One region of the Salinivibrio sp. IB872 genome, then DNA from elsewhere that is predicted to be linked to it. Evidence: riboswitches for the same ligand, from Rfam matches in the RefSeq annotation. Region 1 holds a riboswitch; the other holds the start of a gene.

Region 1 (7,676 bases):
GGAAAGATCGTCGTCCCCTTGCTCGAGGCTCACGGAGACTTGCTCGGGACCGATATCCACATATTTACGGATCACATCTAAGATATCCTGCTTGAGCTGTGGCAAATAGGTTGGGGCAGGGCTATCTGCACTGCGTCGCTCCGCAACAATGATTTGCAGGCGCTCTTTTGCAATGTTGGCGGATTTTTTCTTGGCTGGCCGAAAGAACTCTAGCAATGCCACATTAGCCTCCAAATAAGCGTTTTAGAAAACCTTTGCGCTCTTCCTCAATAAAGCGGAATGGGCGCTCTTCGCCAAGCAATCTTGCAATGGCATCTTCATACGCTTGTCCCGCATCCGATTCTTGATCGAGAACCACGGGCTCGCCTTTGTTTGAGGCATGCAGTACTGACTGGCTTTCTGGGATGACCCCTAACAGTGGAATACGTAAGATTTCCTCAACATCCGACACACTGAGCATCTCGCCGTTGGTCACGCGGCTTGGGTTATAACGGGTTAAGAGCAAGTGGTGCTTAACCGGTTCCTCACCGTTTTCGGCGCGGCGAGATTTTGAATCGAGAATGCCCAGAATGCGATCAGAGTCGCGCACCGAAGAGACTTCAGGGTTGGTCGTAACGATGGCTTCGTCGGCAAAATAAAGGGCCATGAGGGCGCCAGCTTCGATACCCGCAGGCGAATCGCAGATGATGTATTCAAACCCAAGCTCATCCATCTCTTTTAACACCCGTTCGACGCCCTCTTTGGTGAGTGCATCTTTATCACGAGTTTGTGAGGCTGGAAGAATAAATAGATTTTCAACCCGTTTGTCTTTGATCAGCGCTTGATTAAGGTTGGCTTCGCCGTTGATCACGTTGACAAAGTCATACACCACGCGGCGCTCACATCCCATAATTAAATCGAGATTACGAAGACCAATATCAAAATCAATCACTGCGGTTTTTTTGCCAGCCATGGCGAGTCCCGTCGCGAGTGCTGCACTCGACGTGGTTTTACCAACACCGCCTTTACCGGAGGTAATTACAATAATTCGTGCCATTCCTCGTCCTTATTCTGTTATAGCGTGAGGGGGTCTATTTGTAAGCTTTCTTGATTGAGCGAGACCATGACGGGGCGCTCAATAAACTCAGATGGAATTTTGTCGCTTAGCCAGTAGCTACCGGCTACTGACAATAATTCTGATTGTAAATTCTGGCAATAAATACGCGCTTGCTGCTGGCCGCTGGCGCCGGCAATGGCTCTGCCGCGCAGCACGCCGTAAATATGAATACTGCCATCAGCAATGACTTCCGCCCCGGCACTGACATGATTCAATACCACCAAGTCAGCATTTTTGGCATAGATTTGCTGTCCCGAGCGCACGGGATTCGTGACCACTTTAGTGGGGGTTTGAATCGGATCGGCAACACGAGATTGCTTGCTCGATTTGAGTACCGCAAGCCCCACCGATTTGGCTTGCTGGCGGGTATCGTTATGCGTGACGCCAGTAAGGCCGACTAAAATCATCCCAGTTTCACTTAAACAGTGCTTTAAAGCGGTGAGATCTGGGCATAGCTTTAAACGGCTGACATCCGCTACCACAGGCGCGCCTTCAAAAAATGCGGGGGCTTGGGAAACCTTATCAGCCAAAATGGCGGCCGCTTCAGTAAAATTGTCATCCACAAGATGAAGAACAGACAAAGTAAAAGTTGAGCCTTTCAACTCCGGGTGTTTGTGCATGTTGTTTGATTCCGGTTATATCGTTGAAACGCGAGTCAGACGCGCATTATCAGACGTTGGATAGCATGGTATATTCACAGCATCGATGCGGCAAGCAGGGTTTGATATTCGGCGGACATTGCCCCCTAATTTTGGCGATTTCTTGTCATGGTGCGCGATGTGAGCCGCGTTTAGTGAGCATTGTGTGACACATTTTGCGGCAAAGCCTAACAAACCTTAACTCGTCGATGACACTATTTCGCCATCGTTATGGCATGCTGATGAGGACATTGAGATGTATTGCGCAATTTATCGTAGCAAAAAGAAAGAAGGCACCTATCTTTATGTACCGGGGAGAGATAAATTCGATGATGTGCCAGAAGCATTAATGAACAGTTTTGGACAACCAGAGTTTGCCATGATGATTGATCTCGGTAAGCGAGAAAAACTTGCGGTTGTTGATGTTGAGAAAGTGAAACAAAGTCTGCAAAACGAAGGGTTCTTTCTACAATTACCACCGCCACCGGATGCGGCGTTGCAGGCTATCCGAAACAAGAATGAAAAATTGTAATTAGGGAAGCGTATGCGCAAAGGTTTGATTTCAGCATTGGTTGCAGCCTCAGTTTTTACCTCGGGGCCGCTATTTGCAAAAGAAGGGTTTGATCAGTACGTCGAATCATTGAAAGAGGAAGCGCGTCAAGCAGGGATTGATGACGATATACTGGCACGCGCGTTTGCTGGCATTGAGTATCATGAACGGGCGGTCAGTGCCGATCGAAATCAACCTGAGCGGCGTTTAACCTTGGATGAATACATTCCCCGCGCCGTACCGGATTGGAAAGTCGATCAGGCGAAAGCGCTGTATAAAAAACATTATGCGGCGCTAAAAAAAGTCGGTGAGGAATATCAGGTTCAGCCTCGTTTCATTGTCGCCTTGTGGGGCGTGGAAAGTAATTTTGGCAAACTGCAAGGCAACTACAATGTTATCGAAGCACTGGCCACATTGGCTTATGATGGGCGTCGAGAAGCCTTTTTCCGCCAACAAACAATGGCAGCACTGACCATATTGCAAGAAGGGCATATTGCGCCTGAAAACATGAAAGGTTCATGGGCCGGTGCAATGGGGCAAAGCCAGTTTATGCCGACGTCTTTCCTTCATTATGCGGTTGATGGGAACCAAGATGGTAAAAAAGATATTTGGCAAACGGAAGCTGATGTCTTTGCTTCTGCGGCGAACTATCTAAAACAAGCTGGCTGGGACGATACGTACACATGGGGACGCCAAGTTAAATTACCAAAGCATATAGATAGGAATAAACTTGGTGTCGAAAGTAATAAGGCGCTGTCATTAAATCAATGGCAAACACTGGGTGTAACGCGTCTTAATGGCCAAGCGTTGCCGAATGTCGATATTCAAGCTTGGTTGATTCAGCCTGATGATGAACTTGGACGAGCTTATTTGGTTTATAACAACTATCAAAGCTTGTTGAAATGGAACCGTTCGCACTACTTTGCGTTAGCAGTCAGTCATTTGGCAGACCGGATAAAGTTTGGTTAATGGGTGATGATAGAGATTCTACGAATCAGATAAAAAAAGAGGCCGTCCGGCCTCTTTTTTTTATCTTCATGTGCAACACTTAGGCTTGTTGGCCAGGGATCAAGAAGTCTTCTAATTTCGCGCTACCATTTTCGGTTGCTTCACGGATCACTTTCGGCATACGACCTTGACCGGTCCATGTTTTTACCGAGCCGTCGCTATCAGTGTATTGATATTTAGCAGGGCGTGCCGCGCGCTTGCCTGTTGATTTAGACTTGCTTGCACCACCTAATAATTTCATGAGTTCATCAGGTTCAATACCATCGGCGATTAACATCTCACGGTATTTTTCTAGTTTCGCTAGGCGTGCTTTTTCTTCTTCTTGCGCTTGACGCTCAATCTCTTCACGTTCTTCAACGACGGTTTGTAGCTTTTCTAACGCTTCTTTAAGTTGCTCGGCGGTCATTTCTTTCGCGACAGCACGTAAGCTGCGTAGGTTAAGTAACGCTTTCATTGCATCAGACATTATTGGGTTCCTATTTGATTTATATGTTAATTGAACGGATGGTAACAGTATAAGTGAAATATGCAATATTACATAAAATAATTAGAGCCTATTTTTCATTATTTATTTTCTGTTCGCAATATTTGTTACCCATGTTTAAGGGTGTTTTTTAAAATATGCCTAAAATTTGGGTGGTTGCGACTGATTTCATCGACACTTGATAGTGTGACGTTTTAAGTGGTGGCTTTTTGTGCGTGAACAGTTGCGATAGTGAACATCTTGTGTAGAATGCTCCACTCTTAACGTAGAGGTGCGTTGTTTATAAGTAATGTGCACGAGGGTGATGCCAGTGACCGCACATGAAAGGATCCAACGCCGAAGCCAGTAAGGCCATCATGCCGACTGTGCTGGGGCTGTTACCGAATAGGGGCAGCACTGCCATAGTAATTAGGACACACTATGGAGCGCTACTGTAGGAGGCAAGTTGTTTGCTGTGTGTTACCACGCCTTACCAGTCTTCGTTTCTGCAGTAGATCTCCAACCAATTGGTTGATATTGAGATCATGAACTTAACAGACTTTTCTTCATCCGCTTTATCGTTACTTCCACCCTTGCTGGCTTTGGGCCTTGCCATTGCAACACGTCGCGTGCTGTTGTCGCTAGGCATGGGGATTGTACTCGGTACCTTACTACTCGCTGACTTTTCCCTAGGAACATCGGCGCAATACCTTTTTGATGTGGTTGCCGGCCTATTTGTGGCTGAAGGCAGCATTAATAGCTGGAATATGAGTATTCTTGCTTTCCTCGTACTACTCGGGATGATCACCGCTTTATTGTCCCTCTCTGGAGGAACACGAGCGTTTGCAAATTGGGCACAGAGCCGAATTAAAAGCAAACGAGGAGCAAAATTACTGGCGGCTTTCTTGGGCGTATTTATTTTCGTAGATGACTATTTTAATAGCTTGGCAGTGGGGGCTGTTTCGCGCCCTGTGACCGATCGCTTCCATGTGTCTCGAGCCAAGCTGGCGTATATTCTCGATTCGACTGCCGCACCTATGTGTGTTATCACTCCCGCTTCGAGCTGGGGCGCTTATATCATTACTGTCATAGGCTCGATTTTAGTCGCACATGGGGTGACTGATTACACGCCGCTCGGCGCCTTTGTCACCATGATCCCGATGAACTTCTATGCAATCTTTGCGCTTCTGCTGGTTTTTGCAGTGATTTGGTTTCAGCTTGATATTGGCCCCATGCGTCAATTTGAATACCAAGCAAAAAAAGGCAGTCGCTTAGGGGATGAAAGCGACAATTGTGCCGATCTTTGTGACGATCTTGGGATTGAAGAAAGCGAGCACGGCACGGTTTCTGATCTGGTGTTACCGATTGTGGTCCTCGTTGTGGCGACCATCAGTGCGATGCTCTACACCGGCGCACAAGCGTTAGCGGGTGACGATGTATCCTTCTCAGTACTCGGCGCGTTTGAGAATACTGATGTAGGCATGTCCCTTCTGATGGGAGGCGCAGCTGGACTTATCGTTGCCTTAGCCATGACAATCAAACAAGGGATTGGAGCGCCTGCGATCAGCAAAACCTTATGGGTTGGGGCGAAATCCATGTTTGGGGCCATTCTTATTCTGCTGTTTGCATGGTCTATTGGCCATATCATCGGCGATTTGCAAACGGGTAAATATCTGTCTTCATTGGTGCAGGGCAATATGCCATCTGAGCTACTCCCTGTTGTGCTCTTTTCACTCGCGGCAGTGATGGCATTTGCGACCGGCACCTCATGGGGAACCTTTGGTATCATGCTACCGATCGCGGGCGATCTGGCTGCGGCGACGGAAATTTCCTTGATGTTACCTATGCTGTCGGCGGTATTAGCCGGTGCGGTGTTTGGTGACCATTGCTCACCGATCTCAGATACCACCATCTTGTCATCTACAGGGGCACGCTGTGGGCATATTGATCATGTCTCGACACAGTTACCTTATGCGATTGGTGGCGCTCTGGTGTCCGCGGTTGGCTTTTTGGTCCTTGGCTTTACCGCATCACTATGGTTGGCATTTGCCGCCACGACACTGGCCTTTGTCGCGCTTTGTTTTGCGCTACTGTGGCTGAAAAAGCGCCCGTGCAAAGCCATGGCCTAATCTCGCTCGTAACTACCTCATAATAGGATTGAGCGCAAAGCCCCGCTGGTCGGGGCTTTCCTTTTTGATGAGATCCGGTAGCATGCTGGATTGATTTTAAGCCTGATGACCGAATAACCCGAGATAACAATGGCGCAGCTTTATTTTTATTACTCCGCAATGAATGCCGGTAAGTCGACAACACTTTTGCAATCAGCCTTTAATTATCAAGAGCGAGGCATGCAGCCCCTGTTATATACAGCGGCAATCGATGACCGATATGGTCAGGGAAAAATTAGCTCACGAATTGGTTTAGAGACAGAGGCGCACCTGTACCACAATGAAACCAATTTATTCGAACATGTTTCAGCCATTCAAGAACACGAAAAAGTAGACTGCTTGTTACTGGATGAGAGCCAGTTTCTCACCAAGCAGCAAGTGCTTGAGTTAACTGATGTGGTCGATAAATTGCGTATTCCTGTGTTGTGTTATGGATTACGCACAGACTTTCGAGGAGAGCTATTTGAAGGCTCTCAATACTTACTCGCTTGGGCGGATAAGTTAGTAGAACTAAAAACGGTTTGTCATTGTGGTCGTAAAGCCAATCGAGTGATTCGCCAAGATGCGAATGGCAATGCGATCGCTGATGGCGATCAAGTTGTGATCGGTGGTAACGAGCGTTATGTATCGGTTTGCCGGTTGCACTATAAGGAAGCTCTTGGCTTACTATGAGCATGGCCTGCGATGGGCGAGTGTCTCTATAAGGTAGAGCGCGCCGAGTACGAAAAAAAGCGAACGCAATGCGCTCGCTTTTTCCTTTGTAACCGTCGCGAATAACGCGTTGTTATTTCGCTGCTTCTTGTTCAACGGGGACGATTTGGCTCGCATGGTAGCCTTTCGGTCCTTCTTGAACCTCGTAGCTGACGGTTTGACCCGCTTTCAACGTCCTGTATCCGTCCATTTGGATTGTTGAGTAATGCGCAAAAACGTCGCCTTCTCCTTCTTCAGGACAAATAAAGCCGAATCCCTTGGCATTGTTAAACCATTTTACTGTACCAGTTTCCATGCGAAACATCCCTCTTGCATCAAACTTTTGCATACCTTGCAATAAACTAAGTGCCCACTCATGACCTCTGCGCTAGCACGCATCAGACAGCATTTGCTCAAGATGGTGAGCGTGCGATCAAAAAGTGGTTAGTTTATCTACCACAATTCCCACTGTAGTAGATACTTTTAGGCAGTCAAGTATCGATAATAACTTATAACAACATTTTCATAGTAATCCGGAAAAGTGTGAGAGCCTGACAATAAATGCATAAAAAACAATAATGTCATTTTCATGAATCTATCGACTCACCTCTCACTGTGGATGCTCGGTACGTGACTATCTGTTATAGGTGAAATGTCGCTTAATTGTTATAAATTCAGCTATTTATGTGTTGTATCTAGAGTTATTTATCTCACTATACAAGATGGGATAACCTAGTGGCGTGAATGAAATCGCAATCATCGGGTGTAATAAATTTTATTGGTTTATGAATAATTTCTTACGTCTAAATACTGAGATAGATTTAGCGAAAATCCCTTTTTCAATCCCATCAACACAGTTATTTCCACTTTATAGCTGTGGAATGTCTTTATTTTTGTACACTTTTTATGGTGGGGGCTGAGATGTTTTTGTTGAACAGTGAACGTTTTAGCACTTTTACCCCTAGATATTTAGTAAGTGACTAACAATTGTACAGACACACTTTGTTCGCATTGAAAGGGTTGCTGGAATACAATCTGTGGCTTAACTTTAAAGATAGGTGGA
Region 2 (5,427 bases), on a different contig from region 1:
GAACATGCACTGGTCAAAGGCATTACAGAATTTATTGTTGAAGATACCGAGCTGGCTCGCGCGGCAGCGAGTAAACCCCTAGAAGTCATTGAAGGCCCGTTGATGGCGGGCATGAACGTGGTTGGGGACTTGTTTGGCGAAGGCAAGATGTTCCTGCCACAAGTGGTGAAGTCGGCTCGGGTGATGAAGCAAGCGGTGGCGTACCTTGAACCTTACATCAACGCTGAAAAGCAGCAAGGGCAGACTAATGGCAAGATCCTGCTTGCCACCGTCAAAGGCGATGTACACGACATTGGCAAAAACATTGTGGGCGTGGTGCTGCAGTGCAATAACTTTGAGATTATTGATCTCGGCGTGATGGTGCCGACCGATAAAATCCTGTCGGTGGCCCGAGAAGAAAACGTCGACATTATTGGTTTATCGGGTCTGATCACCCCATCGTTAGATGAGATGGTGAACGTGGCGAAAGAGATGGAGCGACAAGGGTTTGATATTCCTCTGCTGATTGGCGGTGCGACCACCTCCAAAGCCCATACCGCGGTGAAAATTGAGCAGCATTACCATGCGCCCGTGGTCTATGTACCCAACGCGTCGCGTGCGGTTGGGGTGTGCTCCTCGTTATTATCCGAGACGCAGCGACCTGATTTTGTCGCGCGTTTGGCCAAAGAGTATGACACTGTGCGTGAGCAGCATCAGCGTAAAGCGCCCCGCACGCCACCGGTGACCTTGGAGCAGGCTCGCGATAACAAGTGGCAAACGGATTGGGCAAACTATATGCCTCCGCAACCGGCGAAGCCGGGCATCCATGTTTACGATGATGTTTCGATAGCGACCTTACGTCAGTATATCGACTGGACGCCTTTCTTTATGACGTGGTCTCTCAGTGGCAAATTCCCCGCGATTTTGGATCACGAGCTGGTGGGGGAGGAAGCCCGTCGCTTGTATCAAGACGCCAATGCTTGGCTCGATCGTTTCGAGGCAGAAGGCTTGGTAGCGGCAAAAGGGGTGTGTGGCCTCTTTCCTGCCAATAGCGTGGATGATGATATTGAAGTGTATACCGACTCGTCACGACAAACGGTGAGCACGATATTGAATCATTTGCGCCAGCAAACACAAAAGCCGCGTGGTGCGAACTATTGCTTGTCAGACTTTATTGCGCCGAAAAGCAGCGGTCAGCCGGATTGGATTGGTGCATTTGCGGTGACAGGCGGTATTGGTGAGTATGCTTTGGCGGAAGAGTACAAAGCGAAAGGGGATGACTACAACGCGATCATGATCCAAGCGGTGGCGGATCGACTCGCAGAAGCCTTTGCGGAATATCTTCACCAGCAAATTCGGATCACCTTGTGGGGGTATGCGCCCGATGAGACGCTCGATAACGACGCCCTGATCCGCGAACAATACCAAGGGATCCGGCCAGCGCCAGGTTATGCCGCCTGTCCTGAACACAGTGAGAAAGGCAAGATTTGGCAATTGCTATCGGTAGAAGCGCATACGGGGATGACACTTACCGAAAGCTATGCCATGTGGCCGGGCGCGTCGGTTTCGGGTTGGTATTTTTCCCATCCAGAGTCACGTTACTTTGCGGTAGCGAAAATTCAAAACGATCAACGTGATAGCTACGCGGCACGTAAAGGCTGGTGTCTTGAGGAAGCTGAAAAGTGGCTAGGCCCTAATCTTAATGCCTAACCGAGAAAAGCCAGCGCACGCTGGCTTTTCTTTTGGGTTTTACTCAAAAAGCTGTGTATGTAAACGCTGCACCACCTCGGTGGCACTGTCGTCATCAACCACCATACAGACATTGTGATTACTCGCGCCATAACAAATCATGCGCAAGGTGGCGGTATCTAAGGCGTTAAATACCGGCGTCACCGCCCCCGGAGTATGACGCATCTCATTACCAATTAAGGCGACCACGGCCAAGTGTTGGCAAACGTCAACATGGCACAAGGTCGAGAGTTCCTCCAAGGCGGCATCAGGCAAACGGGGCACCTCACCTTGTGTATTGGTTTGATCGAGTGTCAAAGACACACTGACTTCGGAGGTAGTGATCAGATCGACGGAGATCTGATAGCGCGCTAGGATCGCGAAGACGCTGGCAAGAAAGCCATACGCTTGGAACATCGTCAAGCTGGTCAAGGTCACCATGGTTTGATTTCGGCGCAACGCAATGGCGCGGAATAGGGGGGATGATTCCGCGTGTTCTCGGATCCAAGTCCCGCCTTTTTCCGGCGCACAGGCCGCCCCGACAAAGACAGGAATATGCTGGCGTACCGCGGGTAATAGCGTGGACGGGTGGAGCACTTTGGCGCCAAACGTCGCCATCTCCGAAGCTTCACTAAAGCTGATCTCAGCAATAGGACGTGCTTTGGCAGCGAGGCGTGGGTCGGTAGTATAAATGCCCGGTACATCGGTCCAAATCGCCAAGCTTGTTGCCCCGAGCGCTTCGGCAAACAAAGCGGCACTGTAGTCGCTGCCTCCTCGGCCAAGAGTGGTCGTTCGTCCTTCTTTGTCGGCACCGATAAAGCCTTGGGTCACGAGAATGTGATTGTCTAGCTGCGCATTCAAGCGCTGACACTGTTGCTGAGTTAGGGCGATATCTGGAATAGCGTGACCAAATTGGCTATCCGTTTTCAAATATTCGCGGGCATCAATCCGAACTGCGGGCAGGCCAAGATGGACGAGCAAGCGAGTAAACAGGTGCGTAGAGGTAAGCTCGCCACAGGCAACCAAGGCATCGGTAAGCGCTTCGCTCGGGGCCTCACAGGCTTGCTCACTCAAGGAGATAATCTGCTGGTGGAGCGTTCGCACTGCTTCTTGGGTGTGATGACAAGCGGGCAAAGCTGCCAGTATTTGCTGGTGGATAGCGTCTATTGCATCCAGTGTGTTTTGGCGTAAGACATCGTTTTTTATGCCTTGGGCTAAGGCGACAAGATGGTTGGTGACGCCGGCACATGCGCTAATCACTACAAAACGGGTCTCAGGATGGCGCATAATCACTGCGGCACTTTGTTGCATGGCGGCAAAGGTGCCAACACTGGTGCCGCCAAATTTAGCGACTGAAATAGATGGTAACGGGTTCACGTCCTTTTCCCCTTTTGAGCTCGTGCTCATTGATTCAACATATTTAAAAGTCAGTGGGGAACATCAGAAGTCACGTCGCAAACGCGAGCAAAAAGGAAGAGCAAACGGCAGGCATTCTGCCAGAAGCGCTCCACCTGTCTGTCCAAATGGATGACAAGTGACAGCCTGAAGGATTCAGCCTTCATGGCCGGCGGCTCCTTACCCTGTCGGAACCCCCTCGGCATCGCCTCCCCTGATTATCACGCCTTGGAGTAGGGCTCCGCGTGATAACTGCCTGAGTGATGCACCTCTTCTGTATGTTCGGCCATGTGTTGATCCACATGGTGAGTGGTTACATTACGGGCGCTGGTGAGTGGTTGTCAACCGCCAATTGAGTTGCAAAGCGACGATCAGGCACCTATATCGCTGCTATCCGCCACCCGTTGAATATGCGCTCTAGCACGTAAGTTCGCAATGTGACAATGGGGCGATGAACACAAAGTATGCTATAACGGAAAGCGCAAATTTAGCAGACACAAGGATAGGTTATGGCAACTTCAATTTCCGATATCCGCTCATTTCAGCCGATAGAGCGCACCCTGATGGGCCCTGGCCCGTCTGATATTTCTCCGCAAGTGTTGCAGGCGTTGAGTCGTCCGACGTTGGGACATCTCGATCCCCTTTTTATTGCGATGATGGATGAGGTCAAACAGCTCTTACAATATGCCTTTCAGACCGAGAATCCGTTTACCATTGCGGTCTCTGCCCCCGGGAGTGCAGGAATGGAAGCGTGCTTCGTTAACCTTGTAGAGCCCGGTGATACCGTGATTGTCTGTCGCAATGGGGTGTTTGGTGACCGAATGCGAGAAAACGTTGAACGCTGTGGTGCGCATGCGGTGATGGTTGACGATGCATGGGGCGAGCCTGTCAGCCCCGACAAGGTTGAAGCGGCATTAAAAGCGCATCCAGAGGCTAGCATCGTCGCGTTTGTTCATGCTGAAACCTCCACGGGCGCTTGCTCAGATGCGCAAACACTGGCGACGCTGGCGCGCGAGCACGGCTGCCTTACCATTGTTGATGCCGTAACATCACTTGGCGGTGTACCCTTGAAAGTCGATGAATGGCAACTTGATGCGGTCTACTCTGGTAGCCAGAAATGCTTGTCATGCGTCCCGGGCTTATCGCCAGTCACCTTCTCGGCGCGTGCCGTTGAAAAAATGCAAGCGCGCACCCACAAGGTGCAAAGCTGGTTTCTCGATCAAAGCTTAGTGCTGGGCTATTGGAGCGGTGACGGCAAACGCAGTTATCACCATACTGCACCGGTCAATAGTCTGTATGCATTGCATGAATCATTGCTCAAGTTATATCAAGAGGGAATTGAAAACGCTTGGCAGCGTCATCGAACCATGCATCAACGCTTAAAAGCGGGGTTGGACGATTTAGGTATCCGCTTTGTGGTGGATGAGCCTTATCGCTTGCCGCAATTGAACGCGGTGTATATCCCGGATGGCGTCGATGATGGCGCGGTACGCCAACATCTGCTCAACACCTATAACCTCGAAATCGGTGCAGGCTTGGGCGATCTCGCTGGTAAGGCATGGCGAATTGGCTTAATGGGCTACAGTGCGCGTGAAGAAAACATCGCGCTATGCTTAAAAGCATTGGGCGACGCACTGCGCTAAGCGTACGTTATTCCGGCGGAGTGCGCATCGGTAAGGTGTGGCGAGTGGTCCACACCTTGGCTGCTTGCGGAAACAAATATCGCGCCTCTTGCTGAATATCGCGCGCCCGCTGCGTATCGCCAATTTGCAGTGCAATCTGGTAAGCATGCTGGTAGCCCGCAAACGTGGGGTGTTGTGCCACATGCTGCAGCCATAGGTTCAGGTGCTGGTGGCGCTCGGCATCCGACAGTGTCTCTAGGGTGTGCTGAAAGTGCTGTTCCGCGAGCCCTTGGGTGAGTTTGCTTTGCCACCATGGATGTTGCTGGTAGAGTGCAATACGCTGAGAGGTTAATAAAGAGTCACGCAGGTAGCGATTGGCTAAATACACCGATGATAGGCACAACAATCCCACCAAGATCATTACAGTGACAATACTGCGTGTCGCGATACGCTGCCCATATTCGGCGGTAGAAAATGTGATTCGTTGGTATTTGCTGGTTAAATTATCCAGCCAGTACAGCCACATGAGCAGTAAAATGCCGTTAAACCACTGCGTACCGCTGGCCGGATAGATAAGCAAGCCAGTGAGTGGCGGAAGCACGAGTGCAACGAGCATACGCCGCGTGCCTGAAGGGGCGCGGATAATGCGAAGCGCCAGTGGCAGTATCACCGCAAGATACGCCAGTGCTATCACAAGCCCACC

What was found. Region 1 has a riboswitch for lysine ahead of BZJ18_RS02395 (Na+/H+ antiporter NhaC family protein). Riboswitches for the same ligand answer to the same signal wherever they lie in the genome.
Region 2: linked by a shared signal. The riboswitch ahead of lysC (lysine-sensitive aspartokinase 3) and the one ahead of BZJ18_RS02395 (Na+/H+ antiporter NhaC family protein) in region 1 are both predicted to bind lysine.

The regions. Positions count from the first base shown of each region.
Region 1 is NZ_MUFO01000003.1:77,137-84,812, reverse strand. Features, by position in the region: gene minE (cell division topological specificity factor MinE) at 1-222, opposite strand, end outside; gene minD (septum site-determining protein MinD) at 224-1,036, opposite strand; gene minC (septum site-determining protein MinC) at 1,054-1,716, opposite strand; gene BZJ18_RS02410 (YcgL domain-containing protein) at 1,991-2,266, shown strand; gene BZJ18_RS02405 (lytic murein transglycosylase) at 2,279-3,253, shown strand; gene BZJ18_RS02400 (H-NS family histone-like protein) at 3,333-3,758, opposite strand; lysine riboswitch at 4,035-4,215, shown strand; gene BZJ18_RS02395 (Na+/H+ antiporter NhaC family protein) at 4,301-5,884, shown strand; gene BZJ18_RS02390 (thymidine kinase) at 6,014-6,595, shown strand; gene cspD (cold shock domain-containing protein CspD) at 6,708-6,929, opposite strand.
Region 2 is NZ_MUFO01000051.1:7,887-13,313, reverse strand. Features, by position in the region: gene metH (methionine synthase) at 1-1,689, shown strand, start outside; gene lysC (lysine-sensitive aspartokinase 3) at 1,729-3,114, opposite strand; lysine riboswitch at 3,200-3,384, opposite strand; gene BZJ18_RS15030 (pyridoxal-phosphate-dependent aminotransferase family protein) at 3,612-4,745, shown strand; gene BZJ18_RS15025 (Wzy polymerase domain-containing protein) at 4,753-5,427, opposite strand, start outside.